DNA from 4 places in the Paenibacillus sp. NPDC056579 genome. Region 3 is predicted to be linked to each of the others. Evidence: predicted binding sites of a transcription regulator. Region 3 holds the regulator's gene; each other region holds the start of a gene.
What was found. The regulator Rex, encoded in region 3, represses fermentation and respiration genes when NADH is low (regulators of the CRP and FNR family bind a similar motif). The targets are predictions, from matches to a motif close to TTGTGAAATATTTCACAA.

Region 1: adhE (bifunctional acetaldehyde-CoA/alcohol dehydrogenase) is a predicted target of Rex. The motif match lies at 4,130-4,147, and genes of this name have one in related genera.
Region 2: nadA (quinolinate synthase NadA) is a predicted target of Rex. The motif match lies at 2,955-2,972, and genes of this name have one in related genera.
Region 4: ACFQ88_RS09005 (cytochrome ubiquinol oxidase subunit I) is a predicted target of Rex. The motif match lies at 4,427-4,444, and genes of this name have one in related genera.

Annotation. Positions count from the first base shown of each region.
Region 1 covers NZ_JBHTVD010000018.1:74,105-81,566, forward strand. Annotated here, with positions in the region: gene ACFQ88_RS37425 (tagaturonate reductase) at 1-392, opposite strand, end outside; gene ACFQ88_RS37430 (hemerythrin domain-containing protein) at 670-1,194, shown strand; gene ACFQ88_RS37435 (formate/nitrite transporter family protein) at 1,255-2,106, shown strand; gene ACFQ88_RS37440 (acyltransferase family protein) at 2,365-3,378, opposite strand; gene adhE (bifunctional acetaldehyde-CoA/alcohol dehydrogenase) at 4,193-6,808, shown strand; gene pflB (formate C-acetyltransferase) at 7,029-7,462, shown strand, end outside.
Region 2 covers NZ_JBHTVD010000020.1:12,049-19,510, forward strand. Annotated here, with positions in the region: gene nadC (carboxylating nicotinate-nucleotide diphosphorylase) at 1-234, opposite strand, end outside; gene nadB (L-aspartate oxidase) at 227-1,843, opposite strand; gene nadA (quinolinate synthase NadA) at 1,965-2,903, opposite strand; gene ftsH (ATP-dependent zinc metalloprotease FtsH) at 3,197-5,146, opposite strand; gene hpt (hypoxanthine phosphoribosyltransferase) at 5,217-5,756, opposite strand; gene tilS (tRNA lysidine(34) synthetase TilS) at 5,801-7,255, opposite strand; gene ACFQ88_RS37975 (protein kinase domain-containing protein) at 7,272-7,462, opposite strand, start outside.
Region 3 covers NZ_JBHTVD010000001.1:135,235-142,696, reverse strand. Annotated here, with positions in the region: gene ACFQ88_RS00795 (cell wall elongation regulator TseB-like domain-containing protein) at 1-308, opposite strand, end outside; gene ACFQ88_RS00790 (amidohydrolase) at 342-1,640, opposite strand; gene ACFQ88_RS00785 (DUF47 domain-containing protein) at 1,909-2,529, shown strand; gene ACFQ88_RS00780 (inorganic phosphate transporter) at 2,558-3,559, shown strand; gene ACFQ88_RS00775 (redox-sensing transcriptional repressor Rex) at 3,621-4,241, opposite strand; gene dinG (ATP-dependent DNA helicase DinG) at 4,238-7,093, opposite strand; gene ACFQ88_RS00765 (tetratricopeptide repeat protein) at 7,175-7,462, opposite strand, start outside.
Region 4 covers NZ_JBHTVD010000002.1:331,008-338,469, reverse strand. Annotated here, with positions in the region: gene ACFQ88_RS09025 (response regulator) at 1-509, opposite strand, end outside; gene ACFQ88_RS09020 (cache domain-containing sensor histidine kinase) at 506-2,311, opposite strand; gene ACFQ88_RS09015 (class I SAM-dependent methyltransferase) at 2,808-3,698, opposite strand; gene ACFQ88_RS09010 (Rrf2 family transcriptional regulator) at 3,785-4,186, opposite strand; gene ACFQ88_RS09005 (cytochrome ubiquinol oxidase subunit I) at 4,526-5,881, shown strand; gene ACFQ88_RS09000 (cytochrome d ubiquinol oxidase subunit II) at 5,878-6,900, shown strand; gene ACFQ88_RS08995 (Gfo/Idh/MocA family protein) at 7,107-7,462, opposite strand, start outside.

The sequences.
Region 1 (7,462 bases), on a different contig from region 3:
ATAAAGCGCAAATCCGGGTTAAGCGCACAATGCAAAAAAGCTTTGTAATCGGAGTAAGGATTAATGGCGCGCCGAATCGATCCGATCAGCTCGGCCTCGTCGACGGTCCTCCCATCGCATATACCGCGATGAAGCAGCGTATACATCCCGTTCTGCTCGTTGATTTCATCAGCGGAGCCTTCCGCAAAGGGCTGCACAACCACCGCTTGGCCCCTAAACAGGCCTTGCTCGTTCATATGGTGGAGCATCCAGTCGACAAATCCGCGCAGAAAAACACCGTCTCCAAATTGCAGCACCCGCTCGGGATGCATGGGGGCAGGCTTCTTTTTGCCTTTCATGACACAAACCTCCATTTCAAAAAATGTATTGGCTCCATCTAATTCCGTTTTCACGCTAAGGAGTGTCTCCCAAGGGTAAGGTTAAGTACCTTTCATCTTAAATGCCATCTGATGGAAGCGAAATGATATTGCTCACAGGTCCGCCTCGAATCTTTCTTTTGGCATGGTGAAAGAGGAATGGTTTTTCGTTCTGTGTATGGATATTGCACCGGGCTGAGAAAGAGTTTTAGAAAAGAATATAGTTTGTGATTAATTTCACGTACAAAAACGTTCCCGTAAGCTATACTTGGTTCAAATAGGGGGCTCCCCCCGGGAAACGGAGGAAAACGATATGAAACCGCAAATGCATCAAAATACGTTCACAACGTTAGGCCACCCGTTATACGAGTTCAATGCAGCGGTCCAGCGGCTTCAAGAGGAGCACGTGCTTCTGGACGAAGCCTTAACGGAGCTGTATGCAATGGCCAAAGCGATCGGGCTTGCCGACGATTCGGTGGATTGGGCTCGGGTGCTGCATGTTTTACGTGACAAGACGATCGTGTTTCAACAAGACTTGGACGCGCACGCAAAATGGGAAGCGGAAACGATGTTTCCGATGGCGGCATGGTACTTCGGAGATGAAGCGAACGTGCTGGAATTATACAGCGAGATGGAGCAGGAGCATGTGATAGCCGATCAATTCATAGCGGCTTTCGTGACGAGGGTAGAACGAATCGTGCTGCCTGTCGCTTCACTGGAAGCCAAGGAGCTGGCATCTTATTTGATGCAGGCATGTGCGGTGCTCAAGCATCATTTTCGTCAAGAGGAGGATATGATCGAGGCATTGGCCGACCGTTCGAACCAATACGGCTTCTAAAATACGGAAGCAGACGTGCTGTGGAGGTTGAAGCAACAGGTATCCGAAAGGAGGCGCGCCATGGGATTCGCCAAGCCGGAGCAGATTGCTCTTCGTACTATTCAAGCCGGGATAAAAAAAGCGTACATGCCGCTAAAAACACAGCTTCCGCTTGGTTTCGCCGCCGGGGCGTTCATCGCGCTCGGCTTTCTTCTTGCCATCAGGGTGAGCGGCTCGCTTCCGCCGGACTGGGGAGGCTTGCGCAGTTTAGCCGGAGCGGCAGTTTTTCCTCTCGGCCTTATACTGTGCCTCATCGCAGGAGGAGAGCTGCTCACGGGCAATATGATGGCGGTGCCCTTCGCCTGCTATGCCCGCAAAGTTAGCTATCGCCGCTGGGCGGCCAACTGGGCGATTATCGGCACCGCTAATATGGCCGGTGCGCTGTTCGTCGCCTACGTGTTCGGTCATTTGGCAGGCATGACGGAGCATGGGCCGTATTTGGCGCAAACCGCTGCGCTTGCTCATGCGAAGCTGGAAGAGCCTTTTCTCGTCGCGTTTATCTCCGCGATAGGGTGCAACTGGCTCGTATCACTCGCCGTGTGGATAAACTACGGCGCCGAGGATGGCGCCGGCCGTATCGCCGGCATCTGGTTCCCGACGATGGCTTTTGTCGCTTTGGGCTTCCAGCACATCGTCGCGAACATGTTCCTGATCCCTGCGGCGATTTTTGCCGGTGAGGCGACATGGGCGCAATTTGCCGCGAATGCGGTTCCCGTCTTTCTCGGCAATGCAGTGGGAGGGAGCTTGTTCGTAGCGGGACTATACCGGCTCGCTTATTCGTCGGTAGAAGAAGCGGGCAAAGCCAAGGAAACGTCAGCAAAAGCCAATGAAGCGATATACAGCAAAGCTGCCGGCAGCAATACCGGCACATAGCGATGGGAATCACCTTCGCGAGGGCACAAGGCAAAAGTCTGGGGAAATAGTCAGAGGGAAGCAGCAGGCGGTCTGTGAAGAACAGACGGGCTTGCTGCTTTTGCTTTTTGAACAGCCAGCGGAGTCACCCTTTGCACAGCGTCGAGGGTGCTGCTCATGTTGTGCCAAACCGGCAATGGTAAAGGCTAACCGGAACACGCTCACCGCCGCTAGCTAAAAGCCCCTTCTCTAATTCAAAGGGGCTTTCCTGCGCGTGCACTATTTTTTGACCAATGCCGTTCGATTGAGCAGCCTGAAGTCCGGTTCGATCCAGGGCTTTCCGAGGGCGGATGCCCGGCGCGTCGATAACAGCAACGTCAGCATGACTCCCCCAAGCAGAATGAAGGCAACCTCGAGCGGAGTTTCAATTCGATAGAACAAGCCAAGCGCGATGCAGCTTTTGATGACGAAGCCTTGCAAGAGAAAAACATAGACGGTTCGTTTGCCCCATTCGGTTATCCGGCCCGCTCTCCATGTGATCAAAGCCAGGAAGCATACGGCTGCGGCGCTTTGCAGCAAATACGTGCCTGCACGAAATACACCCGCATACCATTCCGTATGACCAAGAGCACTGTAGCTAGTATTGCCGTACAACCAGCCCGGGTCGATGCGTACGCCCATCCATAATGCTGTGGTCAATGCAGCCAACGCGATAACGGCAAAGGGACGGATGAGGCGGGACAGCGCCGTCCAATCTTTAAACAAACGAATGGAGTACCCAGCCAGGAAAAACGGGAAAAACACAAACGTTCTTGAGATGCTCATCCAGCCGCCGGCATCCGGCCAATAACCGACGGCGATGCCGAGCAGCACGGCCAACACGATCGGATGGGGCAACCGGACGAACAGAAGCAGCAGCAGCCGCCAGAACAAATGGCTCAATACGAACCACAGCATCGAATAGGGGATGAAAAACGAGTGAACGACTCCCGCAGCCCGGAACAACAAGTAATCGGCCGCACTGTACAAGGTTTGAAATAAAATATATTGATAAAGCAAGGTGCTCATGACCTTCAGGCCTTCCGAATCCAGCTTGAACGGCTTGGAGAAATACCCCATCACCAGAACGAATACAGGAATATGGAACGTGTAAATCGCTTCATATCCCGCATTAGCATACAGATTGCCGCCGATCATCGGCTCCAGCAGGTTGGCGGTCACCACCAGCAGTATAAGCACAAATTTGACATTGAGAAAATAGACATTCAGCTCGTGTTTCCGTTCGGTTGCCATCGTGCGTCCCTCCGCCTGTTTTTGTCGCGGATCCGGCTTGTAAGGCCGTTCCTGCTCTCTACAAAAAAAGCTTACATTCGAAGTCAGATCACTGCAGTGACGCAGGTCACGGTCAAATGCTGAAGTTTCCATTGGATGTTACCGGACAAATGGCTTATAATGAAATCAATTTCCGCAATCGGGCCGAAAGAACGTAAGCTCGGCGCCAATTATTGAACAAGCCGTGAGGAGAGTGCAGCAAGTGACGGTAGCGATCATTTTGGGCATCATAACCCTTATCATCATATTGGGATTGACGTTTTGGATTACGAAAAAAGCTTATTCCCGCAAATGGGACGAAGAGGATTGACCGGTACGGTTAATTCATCGAGGACACTTGCCTGTGACCAGGCAGGTGTTTTTTTATCCCACAATAGAATGGATAAGATTCCGAGTTAACCCGATGTAAGTTCTATATAAGCGATAAAACTTACCCTGCTAGCGAAGCGGGCTTTGTTAAGCAGGACTTTAAGGTTGTTTAGCCTCGAAGTGCTTCGATAGGAGGCTTTCTCATAGGCTGAATCTGGCAAACATCAGCAGGCTGTGATGAATCGCACATACATTTCCTGTATTTGGCATTACTCTAGAGGCAAGCAGCAGCTGACGAAGAGGAGGGCTCAAGGTTGCAGGGTGATATTGCAGGAGGCGGAGCTGCTGGTAAGCAATAAGCAATAAGCAGTGGCCGACTGTGATAAATGTTATATCGAATAGTTTGTGAAAAAAGTAACATAGTAGTATCCGAAGCAAAGCACCTATTCGAATGGAGGCTGGGACAATGGCTGTAAAAGAGAAGCAGAATGCAGCGGGAGAAACTCCGGAAGCGCACGATGAAGTGAATCGGTTGGCGGAGAAGGCGAAGAAGGCGCTGCAAGCGTTCATGCAGTTAAATCAGGAGCAGGTAGACCATATCGTGCAGCAGATGGCGTTGGCCGGTCTGGACCGGCATATGGCTCTTGCGAAGCTGGCTGTGGAAGAGACCGGGCGAGGCGTATACGAGGATAAAATGACGAAAAATTTGTTCGCATCCGAGTACGTATATCACAGCATCAAATACGACAAAACGGTCGGCGTTATCGAAGACAATGTCTATGAAAGCTATCAAAAGGTGGCGGAGCCCGTAGGCATTATCGCCGGGGTCACTCCGGTAACGAATCCTACTTCCACCACGATGTTCAAAGCGTTGATTGCGATGAAAACCCGCAACCCGATTATTTTTGCCTTTCACCCGTCCGCCCAACGCTGCAGCGAAGCGGCGGCAAGAACGGTGATGGAGGCTGCCGTCAAGGCAGGCGCTCCGGAAGGCTGCATTCAATGGATCGAGCATCCTTCTCTAGCAGCGACGAACCAGCTGATGAACCATCCCGACGTAGCTCTTGTTTTGGCGACTGGCGGTGCCTCCATGGTTGCGGCTGCGTACAGTACCGGCAAGCCCGCCTTGGGTGTCGGACCCGGCAACGTTCCCTGCTTTATCGAGAAAACGGCCGATTTGCAGCAAGCCGTCACCGATTTGATTTTGTCCAAAACGTTCGACAACGGCATGATCTGCGCGTCCGAGCAGTCGGTCATAATCGAGGAGCCGGTCTTTGCGCAGGTGAAGCAGCTGATGAGCGAGAAGGGCTGCTATTTCCTGAACAAGGAGGAGACGGAGGCGGTTTCGAAGCTGGTCATTCATCCCGAGAAATGCGCCGTCAACGCCGTCATTGTAGGACAGTCCGCCGTCAAGATCGCCGATATGGCCGGTATCCGGGTTCCTGCCGGAACGAAGGTACTGGTCGCGGAGCTTGCCGGGGTCGGCGACGCTTATCCATTATCCGCCGAGAAGCTGAGTCCGGTGCTTGCCTGCTACAAGGTGAAGAATCCTGCCCAAGGCATCGCTCGGGCAACGGAGGTTGTCGCTTATGGCGGGATGGGGCACTCCTCGGTCATCCATTCCAAGGATGAACGGGTGATTGCGGACTTTGCAGCCGCGTTAAAGACCGGCCGGGTCATCGTCAACGCTCCTTCGACTCATGGAGCCATCGGAGACATTTACAATACGAACCTTCCGTCTCTGACTCTGGGATGCGGCTCTTACGGTCATAATTCTACGACCTCGAACGTGACGGCCGTCCATCTGCTGAACATCAAGCGGGTCGCATACCGGACCGTCAACATGCAGTGGTTTAAAATACCGCCTAAAGTGTATTTCGAAAAAGGCGCTACGCAGTACATTCAAAAAATGCCGGACATTTCCCGCGTCCTTATTGTAACCGACCCGATGATGGTCAAGCTGGGCTATGTAGAGCGGGTGGAGTATTACCTGCGCAAACGGCAGACGCCAGTCTATATCGAAGTGTTCTCCGATGTGGAGCCCGATCCGTCCGTCGAGACGGTGGAACGCGGCACCCGGCTTATGGAAGCTTTTCAGCCGGACTGCATCATTGCTCTTGGCGGAGGCTCTCCGATGGATGCCGCGAAAGCGATGTGGCTGTTCTACGAATACCCGGATACCAGCTTCCAATCGTTGAAGCAAAAGTTTTTGGACATCCGCAAACGGGTGTACAAATACCCGCGTCTTGGACGCAAAGCCAAGTTCGTGGCTATCCCTACAACGTCGGGGACAGGCTCGGAAGTAACCTCTTTCACGGTTATTACCGATAAGCGGGAGGGCAATACGAAATATCCGTTGGCCGATTACGAGCTTACGCCGGATGTAGCGATCATCGACCCGGATTACGTATACAGCCTGCCGCAGACAGCGGTAGCGGATACGGGCATGGACGTGCTGACGCATGCGATAGAAGCCTACGTATCGGTTATGGCCAACGACTACACGGACGGCTTGGCGATCAAAGCGATTCAGCTTGTGTTCCAGTACCTTGAATGGTCGTACTCCACTGGAGACGAGCTGGCCAGGGAAAAAATTCACAATGCCTCGACAATTGCCGGCATGGCGTTCGCAAATGCGTTCCTTGGAATTAACCACAGCCTCGCGCACAAGTGGGGCGGCGAATTCCATACGGCTCACGGACGTACCAATGCAATCCTTATGCCTCACGTCATCCGCTACAACGCGCAAATGCCTACCAAGTTCGCGTCGTTTCCGAAGTACGGCCATTTTATCGCCGATCAGCGCTACGCGGAAATCGCCCGCATCCTCGGCCTGCCGGCTCGGACGACGGAAGAAGGCGTCGAAAGCTTGATCGCCGCGGTGCGCAAGCTGAATCAGTCGCTCGGCATCCCGGCGTCGTTCTCCGAGCTCGGCATCGATCCGCAGCGGTTCGAGGCTCGCGTCGACGAGCTGGCCGACCGGGCCTTCGAGGATCAATGCACGACAGCCAATCCGCGGATGCCGCTCGTGACGGAGCTTGCGGAGCTGTACCGCAAAGCGTTTTACGGAAAGTTCGAATAATGCTTGCTTAAGCTGCAGCTAAGTGCACGCTTCGAGCTGCGCCTCTCATCGCCGCTACCCGCGTTCGGATTCGTGAGCGTTGGAAATCATACGATGCGGTAACGATTCATGGTGCGGCGATGAGGATTTATTTTATAGGTATTCATTGTACTTGGTGCAAGCCGGCTAAGGCCGGATTCAGGTTCTACGACGATTTATTTTGGCGAGGAGGTCATGCGAAATGGCAGTAAAAGAATCGGATTTGGGCAGCAGCATGCAGCGAGAGGACGCATATAGAGGGTTTCAAGGCGGCAAATGGCAGAAGCATATTGACGTCAATGATTTTATCAACCGGAATTTGACTTCGTACAGCGGGAACGAATCGTTCCTTGCGGGTCCGACGGAAGCGACCAACGCATTATGGCAGCAAATCCGCGAGCTTATGAAGCAGGAAACCCGCAATGGCGGCGTGCTTGATGTCGATGTGAACACGGTGTCCACCATCACCTCCCACGCGCCCGGTTATATCGATAAAGAGAAGGAGCAGATTGTCGGCCTGCAGACGGATGCGCCGTTGAAGCGCTCGGTTCAACCGTTCGGCGGGATCCGGATGGTCGCGGATGCGTGCGAGGCGTATGGATTTCAGCTGCCGGATGAAATGGTAAGGCTGTTTAC
Region 2 (7,462 bases), on a different contig from region 3:
AGCTTGTCCCTCTTGAACCTTCGGCTCGAACCTGAGACGCTCGTCCACAAGCGAAAATACCGCTTCGGCAATAGGCAATCCCGCGATGGTACCGTTATCCTTCAAATGGATAATCCCTTTGGACTGCCGATCGGCCGGTATCGTCGTCATGGTCGTCACATCGCCCATGCCGATATCTTCCTCCAGCCAAAGCTTAAGATTTTTTTTCACATTTTCCATTTGCAGCTCATACATCGTCGATATGTCCCTCCGTTATGCCTTGTTCCCGGCTGAAAACCGTATGCTTTCTCCAATTCAGGTCGTCTTTCTGAGGGAAGTCCTCCCGGTAGTGTCCCCCGCGGCTTTCTTCCCTAATTATCGCAGCCTGCATCGTAAGCAATGCACAAGTAAGCATATTGGCAAACTCGTATTCCTCGCGTTTCGATAGACATGTATCAAAGATCGACAGCTGCCGCTTCAGTTCCTCATGGCCCTTTTCCAGGCCGCTCGCCGTTCTTTTCAGCCCTGCATAGCGAAGCATCACTTTTTGCAGCTTCAGCTTTTTCTCCACAATCGGCTGCTTGGCATGCTCGGTTCTTGCCGTACAGTCTCCCGATACTGCAGGGGTATACTGCAGCGGCTCCAGCTGCTGAATCCGCTCGACAATTCGGCGGCCGAAGACGATGGCTTCGGACAGCGAGTTGCTCGCCAGCCGGTTCGCGCCGTGAACGCCGGTTGAAGACACTTCCCCGCAGGCGAACAATCGGCGTACCTCCGTCTCTCCGTACAAGTCGGTATGAACGCCCCCCATCATATAATGAGCGGCAGGCGCTACCGGAATCCAATCCGAGGATAAATCCAGGCCGTAGTTCAGGCAAAATTCATAGATCGTAGGGAAACGGTGCTTCACCGTCTCTTCCGATTCATGAGTGAAGTCGATATAAACGAACGTCGACTTCGTCAGCTCCATCTCGTTCACTATCGCCCGGGCGACAATGTCTCGGGGCGCCAGCTCCAGCAGCGGATCATACCGTTCCATAAAACGTTCGCCATTGATATTGCGAAGAACAGCACCTTCGCCCCGTACCGCTTCCGACACCAAAAATCTCGGCGCGCCGGGATAACATAAAGCCGTAGGATGGAATTGAACGAATTCCATGTCCTTTACAAGCGCTCCCGCGCGGTAGGCAATGGCGACACCGTCTGCAGTTGCTATGTCCGGATTCGTTGTGTAGCGGAACAGTTGTCCCGCACCGCCGGTGCAAAGGATTGTCGCATTGGCCCGGACGAACACTTTGTGGCCGTCGGGCTTTTGCACCAGAGCACCGAAGCATTCGCCGTTCTCGGTAATTAGGTCGATGACGAAATGGTCATCCCAAACCTCGATATTCGGGTCCTGCTTGGTCTTCTCGGACAAGGCGCGAACGATTTCCGCTCCTGTCGCATCGCCATGCGCATGCAGAATGCGGCGTTGACTATGCGCTCCTTCTTTAGTTAGAGCGAACTCTCCGTTCTCCAGGTCGAACTGCGTCCCCATACGAATGAGGTCCTGAACTCCTGCCGGTCCTTCATGCACAAGGACATCGACAGCCGATGGAGAGCACAAGCCTGCTCCCGCCATCAATGTATCTTGAATGTGGTAAGCAGGAGAATCTTCGTCGGAAATGACGGCGGCAATGCCGCCCTGGGCATAGCGGGTATTGCTGTCCAGTAACGATTTCTTTGTGATCATGAGCACTTTATGGCTCTCACTCGCTTTAATAGCGGTAAAAAGACCGGCGATTCCGGCGCCGATCACCATCACGTCCGTATGTACTTGCGGCAGCTCGTTTAAATCAAAATCGACTAAATACCGAGGAATCATCCTATATTTCTCCTTCCAGTTCCCCCGAGGACAGCAAAATGAAAACGCTCGCTTTCAGGGGAACCCCCTCATCTCAAGTATTGGTTATACGTCTTTTCAACCAACAAGAGAGTAGCGCATGCTACTTCACTTGTAACATGCGCTCCAGGGATGCTTTGGCTTGTTCTGCAACATGAGGCGGAACATAGATTTGCGGCTGCATTGTTTCCAGACATTTAGCAACCTTTTTCAAATTGTTCACCTTCATGTTCGGACATACCAAATATTTCGTAGCAAAATGGAAGGTCTTATCAGGACTGTCCAAACGAAGCTGATACCCGGTTCCATCCTCGGTACCAACGATAAACTCTTTACAGTCGGATTCCTTACAGTATTTAATGATGGCGGTCGTACTGCCGACGAAATCACCGAGCTTCACAACCTCAGGACGGCACTCCGGATGAACGACGAACTGAGCGTTCGGATATTGCGCCTTCATTTCCTCTACATCTTTGACGGTCAACATGTCGTGAGTGTTACAGTATCCTTCCCAAATTATAACTTTTTTATCAGTAAATTTGGAAACGTAATCACCCAGGTTTTTGTCAGGCACCCAAATAATTTCATCCGAGTCCACCGAATTGATAACTTTTATCGCATTGGCCGAAGTACAGCAAATATCCGTCTCGGATTTCACTTCCGCGGACGTGTTAATATAGGCAACGACTTTGGCATTAGGGTGCTGCTTCTTCATAGCGCGCAGCCCGTCGACGTTAACCATGTCCGCCATAGGACAGCCTGCACGTTCGTCCGGAATAAGCACCGTCTTGTTCGGAGCCAAAATTTTAGCGCTTTCTCCCATGAAGTGAACTCCGCAAAATACGATCACATCCGCATCCGTAGAAGCTGCTTTCTGTGCCAACAAAAAGGAATCCCCGCGAAAATCGGCTATTTCCTGAATTTCGTCTCTTTGATAATAATGAGCTAAAATAATGGCGTTACGTTCTTTCTTCAGCTGCGCAATGCGTTCCTTCAGTTCCCGCTTTTGCTCTTCCTTGCGCTCCAAGGCTAATGCCTCCATCGTCGCACTACCTACCTTTCCGTACATGCCCCTTTTTGGTGTAAATCGAAGTCGTGAAAATGTTCACATATTGTTTGAAGATTTACATGAAGATTTACAACTAATTTACACAACATCCCCGGTGGTGTCAATGCTCAAATAACTACAAAATAGCCGAAAATCGCTTATGGGCGTAAGCCTGCTACTCGCCTGTATCTCTTGGTTTTAGTTTCTCGCCTAACGCCCATTTTCATCCGATTTTAACAAAAGAAAAACCGGAAGCATAGAAGCTATGCGTTCCGGTTTCAATACGGTTACTCTTTATTTTCTTTATCTTTATCGTCTGCCGAAGGCTTATCGAACTCAAGCTTGTTAGCCTCCGCCGTATGCTGTTGTCCTGTAATATTGACCTTCACGTCAATAATCGAGGAATCATCCAGCTTGCCGGTTTCGATTAACTGCTTGATTTGCTCTTTCTCCAGCGTTTCTTTTTCTATGAGCGTTTCGGCGATCAGGCGAACCTGATCCGAATACTTCTCCAGCGTGTCCTTCGCTTTTTGGTAGCATGCGCGAATGATGGTCTGCATCTCCTGGTCGATCTCGTAAGCAATCGCATCACTATAGTTTTGCTCATGTCCGAAATCGCGGCCAAGGAATACTTGCCCTTGCACGTTACCGAACTGCATCGGTCCGAGCTTGTCGCTCATTCCGTATTCCATAATCATTTTGCGGACGATGGAAGTTGCACGTTGGAAGTCGCTGTAAGCGCCGGTGCCGATTTCACCGATGAACATTTCTTCGGATACACGGCCTGCCAGCAATCCGGTGACTTTATCGAGAAGCTCGTTCTTCGTATTCATCATCCGGTCTTCGCCTTCCTTAGGAAGCATCATGACGTACCCGCCTGCGCGACCCCGAGGAATGATCGTAACCTTATGAACCATATCGGCATTTTCCAAATGGTAGCCGATAATCGTATGTCCCGCTTCGTGGAAAGCAACCATCCGCTTTTCACGCTCGCTAATGACGCGGCCTTTCTTCTGCGTACCTACAATGACGCGGTCGAAAGCTTCATCCAGCTCATCCATGGAAATGTCTTTCCGGTTGCGGCGAGCTGCAATCAATGCCGCTTCGTTCAACAGGTTCTCCAGGTCTGCACCTGTAAATCCTGTCGTATAGCGTGCCAATACGTCCAGCTTAACATCCTTGCTCAGCGGCTTGTTGCGCGCATGCACTTTTAATACCGCTTCGCGGCCCTTCACATCCGGACGGTCTACCGTAATTTGACGGTCAAAGCGTCCCGGACGCAGAAGCGCTGGGTCCAAAATGTCCGGTCTGTTCGTAGCCGCAACGATGATGATTCCTTCGTTGGCTCCGAATCCGTCCATCTCTACGAGGAGCTGGTTGAGCGTCTGCTCGCGCTCGTCATGTCCGCCGCCCAAACCGGCGCCGCGCTGACGACCTACGGCATCAATCTCATCTATAAAAATGATACAAGGTGCGTTCTTCTTGGCGTTCTCGAACAAGTCGCGAACACGGGATGCGCCGACACCGACGAACATTTCTACGAAGTCGGAACCGCTGATACTGAAGAACGGAACGCCTGCTTCACCGGCAACCGCACGTGCAAGCAACGTTTTACCTGTTCCCGGAGGTCCGTTTAGAAGTACGCCTTTAGGGATTCTCGCGCCTACGGCAGCAAACTTGCGCGGGTCCTTCAAAAACTCAACCACCTCGACAAGCTCTTGCTTTTCCTCATCCGCCCCCGCAACATCTTCAAACGTTACGCGCTTTTTCTCTTCATTATAAAGTCTCGCGCGGCTTTTACCGAAGTTCATCACCTTACCGCCGCCACCCTGCGCCTGGTTCAACAGGAAGAAGAACAGGATGAAAATAATCACAAACGGGATAATGGAGGTAAGGAAACTAATCCAAACGTTGTCCCCTTCCATTTTTTCGACAACGATGTTAGGCACTTCGCCTTTCTCGATCATTGTGACGGTTTCTTGGTCATAAGGCGCGCGGGTTTCGAAGTTCTTCTTGTCCGGCGGCTGCGGATTTTTATATTTACCGCGAACCAAGTACGTTTGGCCGTCATATCTCAAATTGACCGATTCAACATTCTTCTCAATTAAGGCCTGTCGGAGCTTATCGTAGCTTATTACGTCTTTCTGGTCGTTCTGCGTACTGATGAAGTGAACGATACCGACAGTGACCAAAAATATGAGCAAATAAAAGCCTGTATTGCGAATAATTCGATTCATCCCCTACCTCCTCTCAAAAACGGCAACTTTGTATATTGTACCACAGCAAGTCTTGGCATAACAAGAAATGCTAATGGGAGTACACCTCTGGCTTAAGGATGCCGACATATGGAAGATTGCGGTATTTTTCCGCATAATCCAGACCGTAGCCAACCACGAACGCATCAGGAATGACAAACCCTTTATAGTCTGCATCCAGATCCACCGTTCTGCGCCCCGGCTTATCGAACAATGCTGCAACCGTAATGGATAGAGCATTGCGCCGCTCCAGCACGTCGATCAAATAGCTCAGCGTCAGCCCGCTGTCAATAATATCTTCGACAATAATGATGTGACGTCCTTCGACCGGTACGTCCAAATCTTTAATGATTTTGACTACACCGGATGATTTGGTCGATTGGCCATAGCTCGAAACCGCCATAAAATCGATTTCCAACGGCACTGTGATCTGTTTAACCAAATCTGCCATAAAAATAAACGCACCCTTCAGTACACAAATGACCAGTGGATTGCGTCCCTCGAAATCGCGGCTTAGTTGTTGGCCCATCTCCTTTACTTTGTCTTGAATCTGCTGCTCGCTGTACAGTGTTTCTTGAATGTCGTTTTGCAAGAGAGAACCTCCTACTTGGAATAAAATAATCTTGTAAAGCTATCTTAACACGGGGAAAGCGAACCTTCCTTCGTGTGAAGTTTCATTTGGAGCCACGCCTTCGTACCCTCATGTACCGGCGCTACCGACGATCTGCGCACACCAGGCAGCCAAACGATGCGACCCAGGGCGTCCGCGATGACCGGAGTAACGGCTCTGCAGCTCGGAGCGATTTTGGCGTCGATGAAAATATCTTTCACTTTTTTCGACCCGTTTAGTCCGAACAGGTTCATTCGATCTCCATCCGCACGGCTTCGTACGGTCAGAGGGAATGCCAGCTCATCGGCATCGAACCAAACGGTGCAGTGTCCTTCCTTGTCAAAAGCTTGTAGGGAAGCGGACAGCGTCCCTTCAAACCAGGCACATTCAAGATGTACACCTGTCTCCGGCACCGTCAATTCGCTCTGATAACGCTGAAGCGAGTAACGGTAGGGACCGGCTGGTACCACATAAGTATGAAGCTTGATCCGGTCATATTCCCTGGTCAATATAAGATTGCTCCCGATATCGATACGAAGGTTTGACGGCTCAGCCTTGACGATTGCATCCCTCAATTGCTCGAGCTTCAGGAAATCCATGGAATCCGATTCAATAGAAAGATAATTTAATATTAGTTTAATCAAACGCCTTTGTAAAGCAACATGTACCCCGGCGAACCAATTTCTTGACCATTCTGCGAAATCGCTTTCCACAGCCACATATTGTTCAAATAAGCTGTGCGTCTGCAAGTCCAGAATCTCATTCTCCGCGCTCATCATAACGGATAAACGGTTCAGCGCCTGCGGCAGCTGCTCATTAAATTGCTGCAAATACGGCAGCACATCCAGCCGGATCCCGTTGCGGGTATATTTCGTCTCCAAATTGCTGCTGTCCGTACAGTAAGCAAGTTGATGAGTATGGCAGTACTCGAGAAGCTCTGATTTATATATACGCAGCAGCGGCCGGACAAGTTCCACATGTTGTTCCATTCTTCGGATAGGAATTCCTGTCAAGCCCGAAGGCCCTGTGCCGCGCAGCAGCCTCATCAGCATCGTCTCCGCCTGGTCGTCCGCATGGTGGGCCAAGGCAATGCGGCTAGCTCCGCAGCTCGCGGCAGCTTGATGGAGAAAGCCGTACCGCAGCTCTCGTGCGGCGACCTGGGAGTTTTTGCCCGTCTCCCTAATATGGCGGGGCACATCCAAATGCGCAATCTCGCTGCGAAGCCCGAGCCGGTTCGCCAGCTCTCTCACGAACTCCGCTTCTTGGGCGGATTCGTCGCCTCTAAACCGGTGGTCCACATGAGCTACCGTCAGGTTCCAGCCCCACCGTCCGGACAGCACAAAAAGGAGATGCAGCAAGGCTACGGAATCAGGTCCTCCCGACACCGCAACGACTATACTGTCCCCTGGACGGAGCAGCTGCTCCGATTCGATCTGGTTCTCCACCCTTGTTACAAGATCCATCGCCTTAAATCCTTTCATCAAGCCGCAGCCCTGCTTACGGCCAGTACAAGTAAACGGTAAGTCCGAACAGCAGCAAGGAAGCTGCGAAGCAAACCTTGAGCCACGCACCGCCGATCATTCGCGACGCTTTCGCCGGCTTCGGATAGCTTTGCTTGCGCCAGTCCGCCAATGCCTGCCTGGACGTGGTGTATTGGCCCAGCAGCATTTTGCGCAATACCGGCTTGG
Region 3 (7,462 bases):
AGTACCGAGAGAACCTGCTCTTCCGTAACTCCATCGCTTTGCATTTGAGTGAAAATCTCGTCTTCCCCAACCCATACGATCAGCTTTTGCGCAATTTTATCTTCACCGCGGATGACGGTATACGCTTTGTCTCCTACGAACCGCTCTACTTTGTCCGCTTTCGTCAAAATCGTTTTTTCATAGGCGGTTTGTACCGCGCTCCGCTGGATTTTCCATTCGTCCTCCTGGACGGCGTTAATAAAGCGCAAGCCAAAAAACAAAAGAAGAGCAGCTGCAGCGACCGCTGCAACCGCTATTTTGATTTTCATGGTGAAACTAACCTCCTATGAGTAATCATCCGTTTACTCGCTAGTCAGCCGTTCGAAGCAGCGCTGAGCTTCAAATAGCACCTTTTCTTCATCCAAAGTGAGGCATTCGCCGTCTTTCACAATTCTTGCTCCGTCTACCCACACATCCGTAACGTCTTTCGCCGACGCGGAATAAACGACGTGGGAGATGAAATTCGTTTTCGGGAAGAAATGCGGCTGGTCTATATCAAGTGCGATGAAGTCGGCCTTCATTCCCGCTTCCAGAGCTCCTACATCATCAAGCCAGATTGACTTGGCTCCTTCCAATGTGCCCATGCGCAATGCCGCTTCGGCAGGAACGGCCACAGGATCTCCAGTAACGGCTTTATGAATCAAAGCAGCCAAGCGCACTTCTTCGAACATATCCAGGTTGTTGTTGCTCGCCGCGCCGTCCGTACCCAAGGATACTTTCACCCCGTTGTTCAGCAATTCCGGCACTCTTGCAATTCCGCTTGCAAGCTTCAAGTTGCTGCCCGGATTATGCGAGACTCTAACGTCATATTTCTTCAATACTTGAATTTCTTCATCCGTCAAATGCACCCCGTGGGCAATTAAGGTTGGTCTTGCGAATACACCGAGCTTCTCCAAATGAGCAACCGGTCTTGCGCCATAGGAATCTACATTATCTTGTACTTCTCTCGCCGTTTCGGACATATGCGTATGAATAGGAAGATCCAGATCATGAGCTGCTTGTACAATACGTTCGATATAATCCGGAGGGCATGTATAGGGAGCGTGAGGCGACATCATCGTCGTAATGCGACCTCCCGCTTTTCCGTGCCAATCCTTCGCGAATTGGATCGCTTCTTTCAGCTTCGCGTCCTGTACCTCCGGAGGGCATAGACCGATTACGCCGCGAGTCAGGCATGCGCGCATACCGCTTTGTTCCACGGCTTGCGCCACTTCATTCATATGGTCGTACATATCGACGAACGTGGTAGTACCGCCTTTGATCATTTCCAGGATCGACAGCTGGGTTCCCCATTGCACATCGTGTGCGGTGAATTTGCCTTCCATCGGCCACATCTTCTCTTGCAGCCACACCTGCAGGGCAAGATCGTCACCATATCCGCGAAGGAGTGACATCGCTGCATGGCAGTGCGTATTCACCAGACCGGGCATGTACAATTTGTTGTTCCCGTTGATTTGCTCATCATAATGATCCAAAGGAAGCGGCGCTTCTTTACCTATATATGTAATTACATTTCCTTCAATCACCATACACCCGTGGACTACCGGATTATCGTGATTCCATGTTATGAAAATCCCATTTGTAATAATCGTTTTTTTCATCATCACCTAGTCCTTCCCATGTTCAATAGCATCAATCTCCACTGTACAACTTCAATCCGTCAAAATCAAGTAAGGAATGCTGGCCCAGTCCCAATTGGGGAGCATAATTTGAACATTGATGAACATCTCCCGAAATGGACAAACTATGATTGCATTCCATCAGTATCATGTGTTATTTTTATTTTTGTGTTAATTTTAACGCTATTTTTCTACATAATCTGCGTTAATCAGCGTTTTTATATTGAGATATTATTAAGGAGGCCGTTTCATGCTTTTTGCCAAAAAGAACGACACCGACTTTTTGCTCCTGTTAATCAAAGCGTCGGAGAACACGCTGCACGCGGCACAAACGTTCCGCAACGCCGTTATGGGGGATCAGCCGCCGGCTGCATTTTACCCTCAGCTGAAGGATTTGGAAAATAAAGGCGACCAAATCACGCACCAAATCTTTAAAGGCCTTAACAAAGTGTTCATAACTCCTTTGGATCGGGAAGACATTATGGAGCTGGCCTCCAAAGTAGATGATGTGATCGACGGTATCGAGGCGACTATCGCACGTTTCGATTACCTGAATATCAGCACAAGCGATAATTACATGAGAGAATTTTCCGCCGTATTGGTCGATAGCTGTCAGCACATTCTGGACGCATTCAAATTGTTGTCCAAAAAGAAATATATGCAAATTACCGAACACACCGTTCAGATCAACAGCCTGGAGAACGAGGCGGACCGTCTCATGCGCGAAGGCATTCGAGAAATTTTCTTGAATCCGAAGGATCCGTATCATGATTTTAAACTGAAGGAATTGTATGAGCGACTCGAACAAACTACGGATGCCTGTGAAGACGTAGCGAATATTTTGGAGAGCGTCGTCCTGCGATATTCGTAAGGTCTTTCATAATCGGTAGGAGGTAAACATGCTAACCTTTTTAATAATCATCGTTGCTCTGGCGCTTCTGTTTGACTTTATTAACGGATTTCATGACACGGCGAATGCTATAGCAACTTCTATTTCAACCCGGGCGCTCTCTCCCAAGTTCGCGGTCTTTTATGCAGCGATATTGAACTTTATTGGAGCGATCTTCTCGTCGGAGGTGGCCAAGACGGTCGGAGGAAAGGTTGCGAACCCTGCGACGGTCGAGAACGGCGTACTTGTTGTTATTGCGGCATTGCTAACTGCTATTATATGGAATCTAGTCACATGGTATTTCGGCATTCCATCCTCCTCCTCGCATACGCTGATCGGCTCGCTGGCCGGCGCGGTTATTGCTGGCGCTGGGGTAGCCTCCGTCAACTGGAGCGGCTTCAAGGAAATCATCATCATTCTGATTTTATCGCCCATCGTTGCATTTGCTACGGGGATTATTGTTATGTGGATTATTCGCCGAATTATTTTCATGAGCGGCAATCATTCCAGATCGAAGCTGAACCGGATGTTCCGTTTCTTTCAAATTTTCTCCGCAGGGCTGCTGTCTTTGTCACACGGCGGGAACGATGCTCAGAAAGCGATGGGAATCATTGTCTTCGGTATGGTTGCTTTAGGTCATCACGACTCACTGGATGTTCCGTTATGGGTCAAGCTGTCGGCTGCTACCGCAATGGGCTTGGGTACTTCGATCGGCGGATGGAAAATTATTAAAACGGTAAGTAAAAACCTGATCAAGATCGAGCCGATCAACGGATTTGCTTCCGACTTAAATTCTTCCATCATTATCCAAACATCGACGGCCATGGGGATGCCTCTTTCCACCACTCATGTTATCTCCTCTTCCATCATCGGTACGGGTGCTGTCATGAGGTTCCATGATGTGAAATGGGCTACGGTTACCAAAATGGTCATGACCTGGATTATTACGATCCCAATCAGTATGGCTCTGGCCTATATCATTTACAAAATCATCTTCCTACTGTCTGCATAAGTAAGGACGCACAAAAAAGCCTACATCGAATGTAGGCTTTTTTCATGTTCTCAATTTCCCATTAATCCAAGTAGTATGCCAAGCTTTGCAGCTCGGTGGTGAAATCGGCGTGATGGACACGAATTTCGTTCGGGACCTTGATGATAATAGGTGCAAAATTCAGTATCGCTTCAACGCCTGCTTCCACAAACTGGTTGGCTACGTTCTGCGCTTCGGCCGCCGGTACGGTTATAATGCCGATTCGGACATGCAGAGCTTCGATCGTTTCCTTCAGCTCGCCCATCGGCTTCACATGAAGATTATTGATGGACTCCCCGATTTTCGAGGCATGGGCGTCGAACACGGCCACAATTTTCATATTATCCTTCAAATAAGCGTTGTAATTGCATAAGGCGCGCCCAAGATTCCCCGCTCCGACCAATGCAACAGGAATGACTTTATCCAGCTTCAGAATTTGCCGTATTTTCTCTATCAGATAATCGACGTCGTAGCCGATTCCCTTTTTTCCGAACTCTCCGAAATAGGCTAGATCCTTGCGAATTTGCGCCGGATTCAAATCAAGCTTTTGACCCAGATCCTGTGAAGAAACGGTGCTGACATTTTTCTTGCTCAGTTCGTTCAAAAATCGAAGATAGACGGGCAGCCGCCGAACGACCGCCTCTGATATTTTTATTGTTTTCATGTACCGCTTTCCCCCATCCACTGCTTAATTCTCGGAACCAACTGATTGGTCGGCATGTGCTCGATCTTGGGGCCGGGCAGCGAGTACAAAAAGTACTTCCCGTACGTCGTATCAATGACCCTGGTATCATAAATGATGACGATACCTTTATCGTTTGCGGTGCGTACGAGCCTTCCGAATCCTTGCTTGAAACGAATGACCGCTTGCGGAACCGACAGCTTCATAAACGCGTTTTGGTTCAGCTTTTTTAACTTCTCCGTCTTGGCTTCCACCAGAGGATGATTCGGCGGCTGAAATGGCAGCCGGACAATAGCCAGACAGGTCAGCGCATCTCCGGGAATGTCGACCCCTTCCCAAAAGCTGCTTGTGCCAAGCAGCACGCTTGCCGGGCTGCTCTGGAACATCCGCGTCAATTTGCTGCGGTTGCTGCTGTCTACCCCCTGCCCCAGCACCTGAATGCCGAACGGGCTTAGAACCTCCTTCAGCGAAGTATGAACCAGCTTCAGCATCCGGTTGGAAGTAAACAGCACCAGCATCCGGCCCTTCGTCTCCAAGGCCACTTCCGCAAGCGACTGCGTCAAATGATCGAGAAATTGCTGCTCGCCGGAATTTCCTCTAATGCTCGGAAAGTCTCTCGGTATCACAACCAGCGCTTGCTGACGGTAATTGAATGGCGACGGCAATTGAACCGTTTTCAGTTTGGCGGGTTCATCCTTGCTCTCGAGCCCCAGCTGTTCGCAGGTATAATCGAACGATTTGCCCACGGATAATGTAGCCGAAGTCATGACCACGCTGTCCTTGACATCGAAAAAATGCTGCTGAAGCATCGGGCTTACGTCGATAGGCACGCAAACCAATTGAAGCGACTTGGCTTTATTGAATTGGCCGCCTTCGAGCCAGTACACATAATTATCATCCGGCATGGTCATGAAGAAATGAAGATTGTCCCTCTGACGCGACAGCTCCTTCACCGTACCGCTAAGGTCGGTCACCATGCCTTGCAGATCCAGCTCTTCCTGCACTTCTTTCAGTTCGCTGACCATTTTGTCCATCTTCTTCAGCACTTCATTCGTTACGAGGTGAATATTCTCCTCCAGAACAAGCAGCTTCTCCCATACGGCCGGCGTATCGTCTTTCTTGACCCTGAAAACTAGCTGGCCACCTTCGGTTTGCGAAGGGTCCGACCGGCTAGCCAACAGCTGATACAACGCTTCCGCCAGCTCATCCCACTGCTCCTTGACCTGAACCAGCTTCGGCGCAACCGCATCGATCGTATCGCACCACGCTTGAGCCCGCTCCGATTCGTTTCTTTGCAGGCGCGCTTTCAACGAAGGAAGCTGGCCGCTTCTCGCGTCTTTATAAAGCCACCATAGCGTGTTAATAAAGGTGCCATAGTACATCTCGATGCCTAAATGCTTGCTCGCCACCTCTTCGAAATGATGAGCTTCATCGATGACCAAATGTTTATAAGTCGGCAGCAGGCGGTTCTCCGCCTTCGTATCCGTAAACAACATAGAGTGGTTAGTAATGACCACGTCCGCTATGTTGGACTCATGGCGGGCGCGATGGTAGAAGCACTTTTTGAACCAGGGACAAGCCCTATTCAGACAGGAGTCGGAATCGCTCGCCACCGAATGCCAGAACTGCGCACCCCGGTTAGCGGCAAAATGCAGCTCTTCTTCATCTCCGCTTTTCGTTTCGCTCAGCCAAACCAGCATCTGGCCGGCCGTGATCCGGTCTTCCTTGCCGTTCTCGAAATCCTGCATATTCAATTTATGCTCGAATTTACGCAAGCACAAATAATGGCTTCTTCCTTTCAGCACGGACGCCTGGAATCCTACGGGAAACAAGCTGTGAAGCAGAGGAATATCCCGCTCGCGAATTTGCTCCTGCAGGTTGATCGTATGGGTGCTGACCAGTACCTTCTTATCCTGCTTCAGCCCGTAATACAACGATGGGATCAAATAGCCCAGCGATTTACCCGTACCGGTTCCCGCTTCAACCATCAAGTGTAGTCCTTGCTGAAATGCCGATTCCACTTCCTCAAGCATCCGCACTTGAGCTTCCCGGTCCTCATATGAGGCGAACCGCTGCTTCATCTGTTCCTTCAACTGCTCATAGAAGTCCGAAAAGCTATCGGGAAGCTTCGATACATCCGTATCCTCCCTAACCGGCTCTTCGTCTCCCCAATCGTCTACATTGATTGCGAACTGGCGGAAATAACGTCCTGTCTCCGTATCAACGGTGGTAAACATTTCCTTGTACGTTTTCATCTCTTGAACAAACCAGCCGAAATCGGACGTTACTCCATCGAACAGGATAGACAAGCGCTGAATGGTCAATAGCGGCAGACTTTGAAATTTCTGCAGACAGCGCAGCCAAATTTCAGCGGTTACTTCCGCATCGCTATCCGCCTGATGAGGCCTCTCGTGCTCGATCCCGAAGGCAAGACAAACCATGCTCAGCTGCAAGCTCGTTAATGAAGGGAACAATACCCGCAGCGCATCCATCGTGTCCAGCACCCGGCCGTCGAACGGAAAATAGCCGTTTTCATCAAGCGCTCTCTGCAGAAAGCTCAAATCAAAAGCGATATTGTGTCCGACCAGAACGCAATCCTGCAGAAGTGGAACCATTTCCGCTACTACCGCATCAAGCTCGGGAGCTTCGCGAACCATCTCGTCGTCAATGCCGGTTAGCGTTGTGATAGAAGAAGGTATACCTATCCCGGGATTTACCAGAGAAGTATACCTGTCCGTGATGATATCGTCTTGTATGATGACGAGGCCAACCTGTATAATGCGATCCGCAGGCTGGCTCCCGGTCGTTTCAAAATCCAATACCGCGAATTTCATTCCTTTTATGTCAATCCCTTCATTCCCACTCTCTTCTTAGCATACCAATACTGCAGGGAAAAGGGAATAGTAAACTTCATCCTATGGGAGCCGGTTCGGCTGCTGATGAAATTGAAGCTGGCCTTTTTTTTCTGCGCAAAGCCCCATTTCCATCAACGGCTGAACGCTCGTCGGATCCGTTTGGAAAGCAAGATTGAAATACTCGAAGGCTTTGTCCATGTTGCTGTGGTGAGCTTGAATGCAGCCCATAGCGTTGTACGAAATAGCTCTCATCTGGTTGTTCTCGGTTAATTGAGATAAAAAATGAAAATGACTGTAGCTCTCCGCGATGTCTCCTTTGCGCAAATAACTCATGGCCAAGTACATCCG
Region 4 (7,462 bases), on a different contig from region 3:
ATGAACTCTTGGACATCCTGAGGGGAGCACGCCTTGACGAGCAAATCCTTCAAGCGCTTCTCCTTCGCTTCCCTGCTGTATACACTCATCTTGAACTCCCGAACGGACGCCTGAAGCTGCCGTTCATTCTCTTGAACGACCTGCTCCTTCAGTGCAATCAGCTTATGCAGCAGCTCGTCCGGCTCCATCGTCAGCTTCAGCACATAATCGACGGCACCAAGCCGCAGTGCTTTCTGGACATATTCAAAATCATTATGACTGGATAAAATCAAGCATTTGGTACCGGGAGATTCGATCTTCAACCTCTCGATCAAAGTGAGGCCGTCGCATTCCGGCATTCGGATATCGGTAAGCACAATGTCGCATGCGGATTGACGGATCATATCCAGCGCCTCAAGTCCGTTGGACGCCTCGCCGATCAGCTCGAAGCCGTACTGCTCCCATGGAATAATCGTTTTCAGCCCGATACGCACTAAGATTTCGTCGTCGGCAATCAATACGCGGATCATCTGGCTCCCTCCTCATCTTCCGGTTGTACGAGCGGCATGCGGATCGTAACGGCTGTCCCTTCCGCCTCATTGCTTTGAAGCTCCACACCATAACCTTCTCCGTAATGCATCCGCAGACGCTCATGAACGTTACCTATACCGATTCCGTTGTACCGCGCATGCTCCGGTTGGAGTGCCGCTTTCACCTCGTTCAGCTTCTCTTCGCTCATGCCTTTCCCGTTATCCTTGACAATAAGTACCAAGTCACCGTTCGTTTCGGACGCCGAGATGCATATAGCAAGCGGTGTACGATTGCCGTGGATGATGCTGTTCTCCACGATAGGCTGCAGCGTAAATTTCAAAATGCCGCAGCGTTTGAGCGTTTCCGGCAAATGCGTCTCGATCTGCACATTATCGTGAAAGCGGATTTTCTGCAAATCCAAATAATCCTGCAAATAAGTGAACTCTTCCTCCAGCGTAATGATCTCCCCGTCGTTCTTCATCGTAAATTGCAGAAGCTTGCCGAGCTTAGTTATCATTTGGCTTACATGCTGAGAGCCTGACAAGACGGCCATCCACTTGATGGAATTGAGCGTATTGAAGAGAAAATGCGGATTGATTTGCGCCTGAAGTGCTTGGAATTTGGCGGCTTCCTTCCGTTTTTGCTCCTCCGACAGCTTGTCGATCAGCCCTCTCAAGTTGGCGGTCATCCTATTAAAATGAACGCCCAGCTTGGCTATTTCGTCTTCCCCTCTCACATGTACTTGAGCGTTGAAGTCCCCTTGCCCCAGGCGATTCATGGAATGGAGCAAGCCGCGGATCGGACCGGTAAACCGCAGCATTAGTACAACGAACACCATCGTGAACACCGCAAACAAAGCGAACAGCCACAGAAAGGATTGATACTTGATCCGGTTCAATTGTCCCATCAGCTCCGTCTGCGGAACAAGCTCGATCACCTTCCAGCCGACGCGCGGAATCGGTACCGTACTGTAGAAATAATCTTGACCGTCGACGGTCAGTCTGGATAAGCTTCCCCCGTGTTCCTGCCCGGAGGCTTCCGCTATTATCGGCTCATACGACTCGAGAGCCCGGTCGCCTTGCACATCCAGCACTTTGGATTCGCCCGATACGAGCAGCAGCGTATTGCCTTTATCCCCTTCATCCGTCGATGCCGTTCCAGGGAAGAACGATTCGGCCGGTATTGCGATGAGGGCCAAACCAAGCCCTTCTTCTCCTAGCGGAGATTTGATAAGCCGGGTCAGTACGAACCATTTTTGTACATCCGGGCTTTCTCCTCCCAATGTCCCTTCATACGGCAGCTGCCAGTAAGGCCAGCCTTGCTTGCTTATCGTCATCCCATACCATGGTTCCTTTACAAGCTCGTTGAATGCTGGCCGGCCTCCGTAATCGACAGATGAGGAATGTACGAATCCGCGAAAATCAACCACTGCTACTACAGCATTGCTGTCCATTATGATGCCCTTAATATTCATCAGTTTCTTCTGGACATTCTGGTATTGCTGGAACGAAGCGTAATTGCCCGTCCATTCCGGGGACGCTTGCAAAAAATTTTGAAGCTCCATATCATTAACGATCAAATTCGATGCGTTCATCATGCGCTCCGACAGATCATCCATATTGGCGGCCAAATTGCGCATGGATTCCTGCTGGCTGCGGTCGATCTGCTCTCTAAGAACCGCCTGTGATGATGTGTAAGAGTTATAAATAATAAAGGCGACCGGCACGATGATGCAAAGAAAGAACGACAGCAGTATTTTGCCCCTTATCGATGTGAATGGCTTAGCGAAGCTGCGTCTCATTACCGGACCCCCTTGAAATGATTGCTTAACTAAATAAATATACCATAGGGAATCATTGAAAAAACCGGTGCAAAACTATGCAATTTCTGGTCAAAAGTGTGCCGTCCGTTGAAGAACGAGAGAACTGCTCAAGTTGGTGCGGACCGTAAATCCGTTATTTTACCAAAAATGGTTCTTCTTGCAGGATGATCGGACTACAGATCCTTTATTTCGAAAAAATACACCGTTTTTTCCGTTAAAAAGAGCAAATAGCGGACTCTCGGTCCGATCGCACTCCGAAAGCAGCATCATTTCAAGAAATAACGGATCTCCTGTCCGACCCTCGAAAGCCTGGCTGGAAGGCATATCCCGCCGAACAATACAATCAAAGGCCGGGTTTCTTTGGTTTTGCTCAACAAAAAAATCCAAGGCTTGTCCTTGGATTTTCTCGATTCCTTGCCACACTACGCCCTTCGGGTGTTTCTTTTCCCGCTGCTTTCCCCTCACTAGCCGACCGTCAATCTCGGGTATACATGCTCTGATCCTGCAATCGTATCAGCACCTTGCCGAATCGGCCTCCCTGCTGGATCTCCACCTTGTCCTCAGGGTAAGTCCGCTGCAAATAGTCGGTGACAATCCTCCGGTTCCGGTCGTCGGCAGGCAAACCAAACATTTTCAACCAGTCCATAGCCTCTTGAAGCGCCGTTTCTCTGGATACCACCGTGTTCTTCATTTCCCGGGTTACAAGCGACTCATAGGAATAGCCTTTTAGGTACAATAAATTCAGCAGATAGCCCATCTCCATATGCTTGGTTATCATAGGCCGCTCAGTCACCAGAGGCCAAATCTCACTTACCAGACTATGCTCCCTGGAGCCGACGGACATGCTGATATAGCAAAACTGCCGCGCACAGCTCAGCACCTTCTCCACACTCTCCCAATCGACAATAACCGGACACATGGAGACAAAGACGAAGTCAAAGGCTTTCCTCCACCCTCTTGCTTCAATATCGATGTCCTCGAACGGCTCCGTCACAACCTCCACCTTGCCGTTCGGCAATCCCGCAATATTGTCTTTCAGAAGCTCAGCCAACGGAAGACTAGGCTCCACGGAAGTAACAGCAGCCCCCCTCTCTGCAAACGGTACAGTAAATCCGCCCGAGGCCGCTCCAACGTCCAGTATGGAGGAATCTTTGAAGCCGACACCCTGGCCTTCCAGCCAATTCATTATGCGTTTGGCCCTTCGTCTGCCTTCTTCGTTAAATGCTTGCTCGTTGAATGACTTGGCCTTATCGTCAAAAGCATGCACTGGATCTATCCCGGCTTGTTTCATCTTGTTCACTCCGGTTTGCATATCCTCCTTCCAAGCTTTTTCCCATACGGCTTCATTAAAAAGATCGTTTGTCATCTTGCTGCAGCTCCCTCTAATAAAATTTGAAAGACTTTAAAGACTCTTAATATCTATAATATTATCAAAAAAAAAGCAGCCGTTTGTTACAGAACAAACGTTACTTTTTTGGCAAGCTCAGACATTTTTTGCTCTCGCAGGTATTCCTCCATCTTCTCTTCCGCCGAAACCATCGCTTTCTGAATCAAGCAATCGGGTCCATGGTTCAAATCACAATCGAATAAGGAGGCTGTACCTTCTATGGCATGGATGATATCCAGAAACGAGATCTCTTCCCAATTCCGCTTTAATCTATAGCCGCCATTGGCGCCTGAAGTGGATTCAATCATTCCCGCCTTGACGAGCTTGGTTAGTATTTTGGATAAATACGTTGGTGAAACCCCTTGCCGCTCCGCCAACTGCTGTACGCCAATAAGCTTATTCGGGGTGGCTGCCGCAAGAAAGAGCATGGTGTGAAGGGCATAGTTCGTCGCTTTCGAAAATTTCATGGTGCAGTCTCACCTCGATTACAGACTTTATTTATCCATGATAGCTTTAAAGTGTGGGAATGTCAAGTCATGAGAGATTCTATCGTTAACGAGATGCCTGTATAGTATAGAGCAAGGGGCATTTTAAAGTTTTTACAAGGGCATTTTTGTGATTTTATTAGTACTTGTTGACAGAAAAATAAGTTTTTTTTCACCCCTTCAACATTTCGTAACCATTTCTTCAACCGTTGATCACATATTATGTGAATTAAATCACATACAACCTTTATACTAACAGTAAGGAAAAATGCTAAGAATAACCATGTCCTCCCTATTACATTACAAGGAGCTGATCGAACCATGATGTCCTACGATCCGGCGGTATACAGCCGCATATTGACGGGATTAACCCTTGGCTTCCACATCGTGTTTGCCACTATCGGCGTCGGGGTGCCCGTAATGATCGCCATTGCCGAGTTTCTCGGCATTAAGCGCCGCGACCCGCACTATATTTTGCTCGCGCGCCGCTGGGCCCGCGGCTTTGTCATTACGGTAGCAGTCGGCGTCGTCACGGGCACCTGTATCGGATTTCAATTGAACTTGCTGTGGCCGAGCTTTATGCAAATTGCCGGGCAAGCCATCGCATTGCCGTTATTTATGGAGACCTTCGCCTTTTTCTTCGAGGCCATTTTCCTGGGCATTTATTTATATACGTGGGATCGGTTCCGTAACCCATGGGTTCATTTCTCCCTGTCGATTCCCGTTATTATCGGCTCGTCGGCATCCGCGTTTTTCATCACGATCGTCAATGCGTTTATGAACACGCCGCAAGGCTTCACACTATCGGGACGGACTATTACCGATATCGATCCGATTGTAGCCATGTTCAATCCGGCAACACCGACCAAAACCGCGCATGTGCTCTCATCCGCTTATATGACGAGCGCATTCGTGCTGGCGGGCTTCGCCGCTCTAGCGCTTTTGGCAGGCCGGAAGCATGTCTACTACAAAAAAGCGCTGCGGCTGACGATGATCACGGGCCTTATCTTTTCCTTGCTGACCGCATTCATAGGTGACTTGTCCGGCAAGTTCCTTGCTGAATACCAGCCGGAGAAGCTCGCGGCAGGAGAATGGCATTTCGAGACGACGTCTCGCGCTCCGCTGGTGATCGGCGGTATTTTGCAGGAAAACAATGAAATCCGCTACGGGCTGAAGCTGCCTTATGCGCTGAGCATTCTCGCCTTCGGCAAGCCGGACGCCGTCGTTACCGGGCTGAACGATATCCCGCCGGACGAACGTCCGCCGTTATACATTCACTATTTTTTCGATACGATGGTAGTGATCGGCAGCCTGCTTATTGTGCTGTGCATCGGCTACCTGCTGTTCGCCCGCAAGCGTCGGAGCGCCAAGGGACGCGAGCTGCCGCGCTGGCTGCTACGCTGTACCGTCTGGGCGGGGCCGCTTGCCATGCTTGCGATAGAATGCGGCTGGATCTTCGCTGAAGCCGGGCGCCAGCCCTGGATACTGCGCGGGTATATGAAGACCGCTCATGGAGCCACAACCGCGGACAACGTAGATTGGATGCTGCTGCTTTTCTCTTTGTTGTATATCGTGCTCGGATTTACCGTCTGGGCGGTACTGCGCAAGCTGTTTAGGAGCAACACGGCGGAGCAGGAAATGGCTCGTCGCGGAATCGAAGGAGGCGAACCCAAATGACTATCGAAGTAATCGGCATTACCGTGCTCTGGATTTTCCTTTACGGTTATTTGATCGTGGCATCCATCGATTTCGGAGCCGGATTTTTCAGCTATTACAGTATGATAACCGGCCGCAAGCATCTGGTTCACGGCATTATCGAGCGCTACTTGTCCCCGGTGTGGGAAGTAACGAATGTGTTCCTGATCTTCTTCATGGTCGGCATGGTCGGCTTCTTCCCTGACACCGCCTATTACCTGGGGACGGCCCTGCTGATCCCGGGCAGCATAGCGATCATTCTCCTCGCCATCCGCGGCTCTTACTATGCTTTCAGCACCTATGGCGGAACGAAGGATAATCCGCTCTATATGCTGCTATACGGAAGCAGCGGGCTGCTTATCCCGGCTTCGCTATCCATCGTACTGACCATTTCGGAGGGCGGATTCATTCAGGAGCAGAACGGCCAAGTGATCCTTCAGTATGCGAAGCTGTTCACCAGCCCTTATGCGTGGTCGGTCGTCCTGCTATCTCTTGTAAGCATCTTGTTCATCTCCGCTTCTTTCCTTACGTATTATGCGGATAAAGCTAAGGACGCCGCCGCGATGGAAGTACTCCGGGGCTTCGCGGTCGGTTGGAGCGCGCCGACCATTTTGGCCAGCCTGCTCGTCTTTTTCTCGATCTACAAGCACAGCCCGTGGCATTTCGAAGGCATGCTCGATATCGCGTGGATGTTCGTCCTTTCCTTCCTGTGCTTTCTGTTCGCCATATACCTCATATGGAATCGCAGGAAGCTGGGTTTGGCGTTCATCCTTGTCATGCTGCAGTTCGCCTTCGCGTTCTTCGGGTATGGCGCAGCCCATTTGCCGTATATCATCTACCCTATTGTCTCGATTCATGAGAGCGTGACAAGCCCGACGATGGGAGTGGCCCTCATCATCGCCTTTATTGCAGGGCTGCTGCTGCTCATTCCTTCCCTGTACTTGCTGATGCGCTTGTTCTTGTTCAACGCCTCCTATGTACAGGGCAAAACCGGGAAATAATCGAAGCGCAGCACAGTGGTCAAGACTTCTGGCTCACGGTTCAGTCTTCAGGGCAGCGTAGGCTCGCCGTCTCCCGGAACAATCGTCAGCCTCTAACCGCCCAATGCAAATATCCCCACAAAGTGGGGAGCCACCGCTCATATAAATATGCAAAAAAAGCCGGGCCTCCAATCACAAACAGGAGGCTCGGGCTTCTTACCGTTAAATTATTCGAAGTAAACCGCTTTGCCGGTTTTCGACGATTCATAAATAGCTTCCAAAATTTCCGAAACGACGCAAGCCTGCTCAGGCGTAACTACAGGCTCTTTGTCCTGCTCCACCGCTTCCAGCCACAAGCGCATTTCCAGATCAGCCGGGCTTGCTTTCTTACCGTCGTAGAAATCAACGCCTTTGGCATCGAGCTGAATTTCGTTCATAAACAGCTTGCTGTGCTTCTCGCCGTTAATGCGCAGTCCGTCCTGCATATCCGCTCCGCCCTCGGTGCCGCACAGCGTCGTCTTCGCTTCGCCGGTTTGCAGCATATTAATGGCCCAGCTGGATTCCAGCACGATCGTCGAACCGT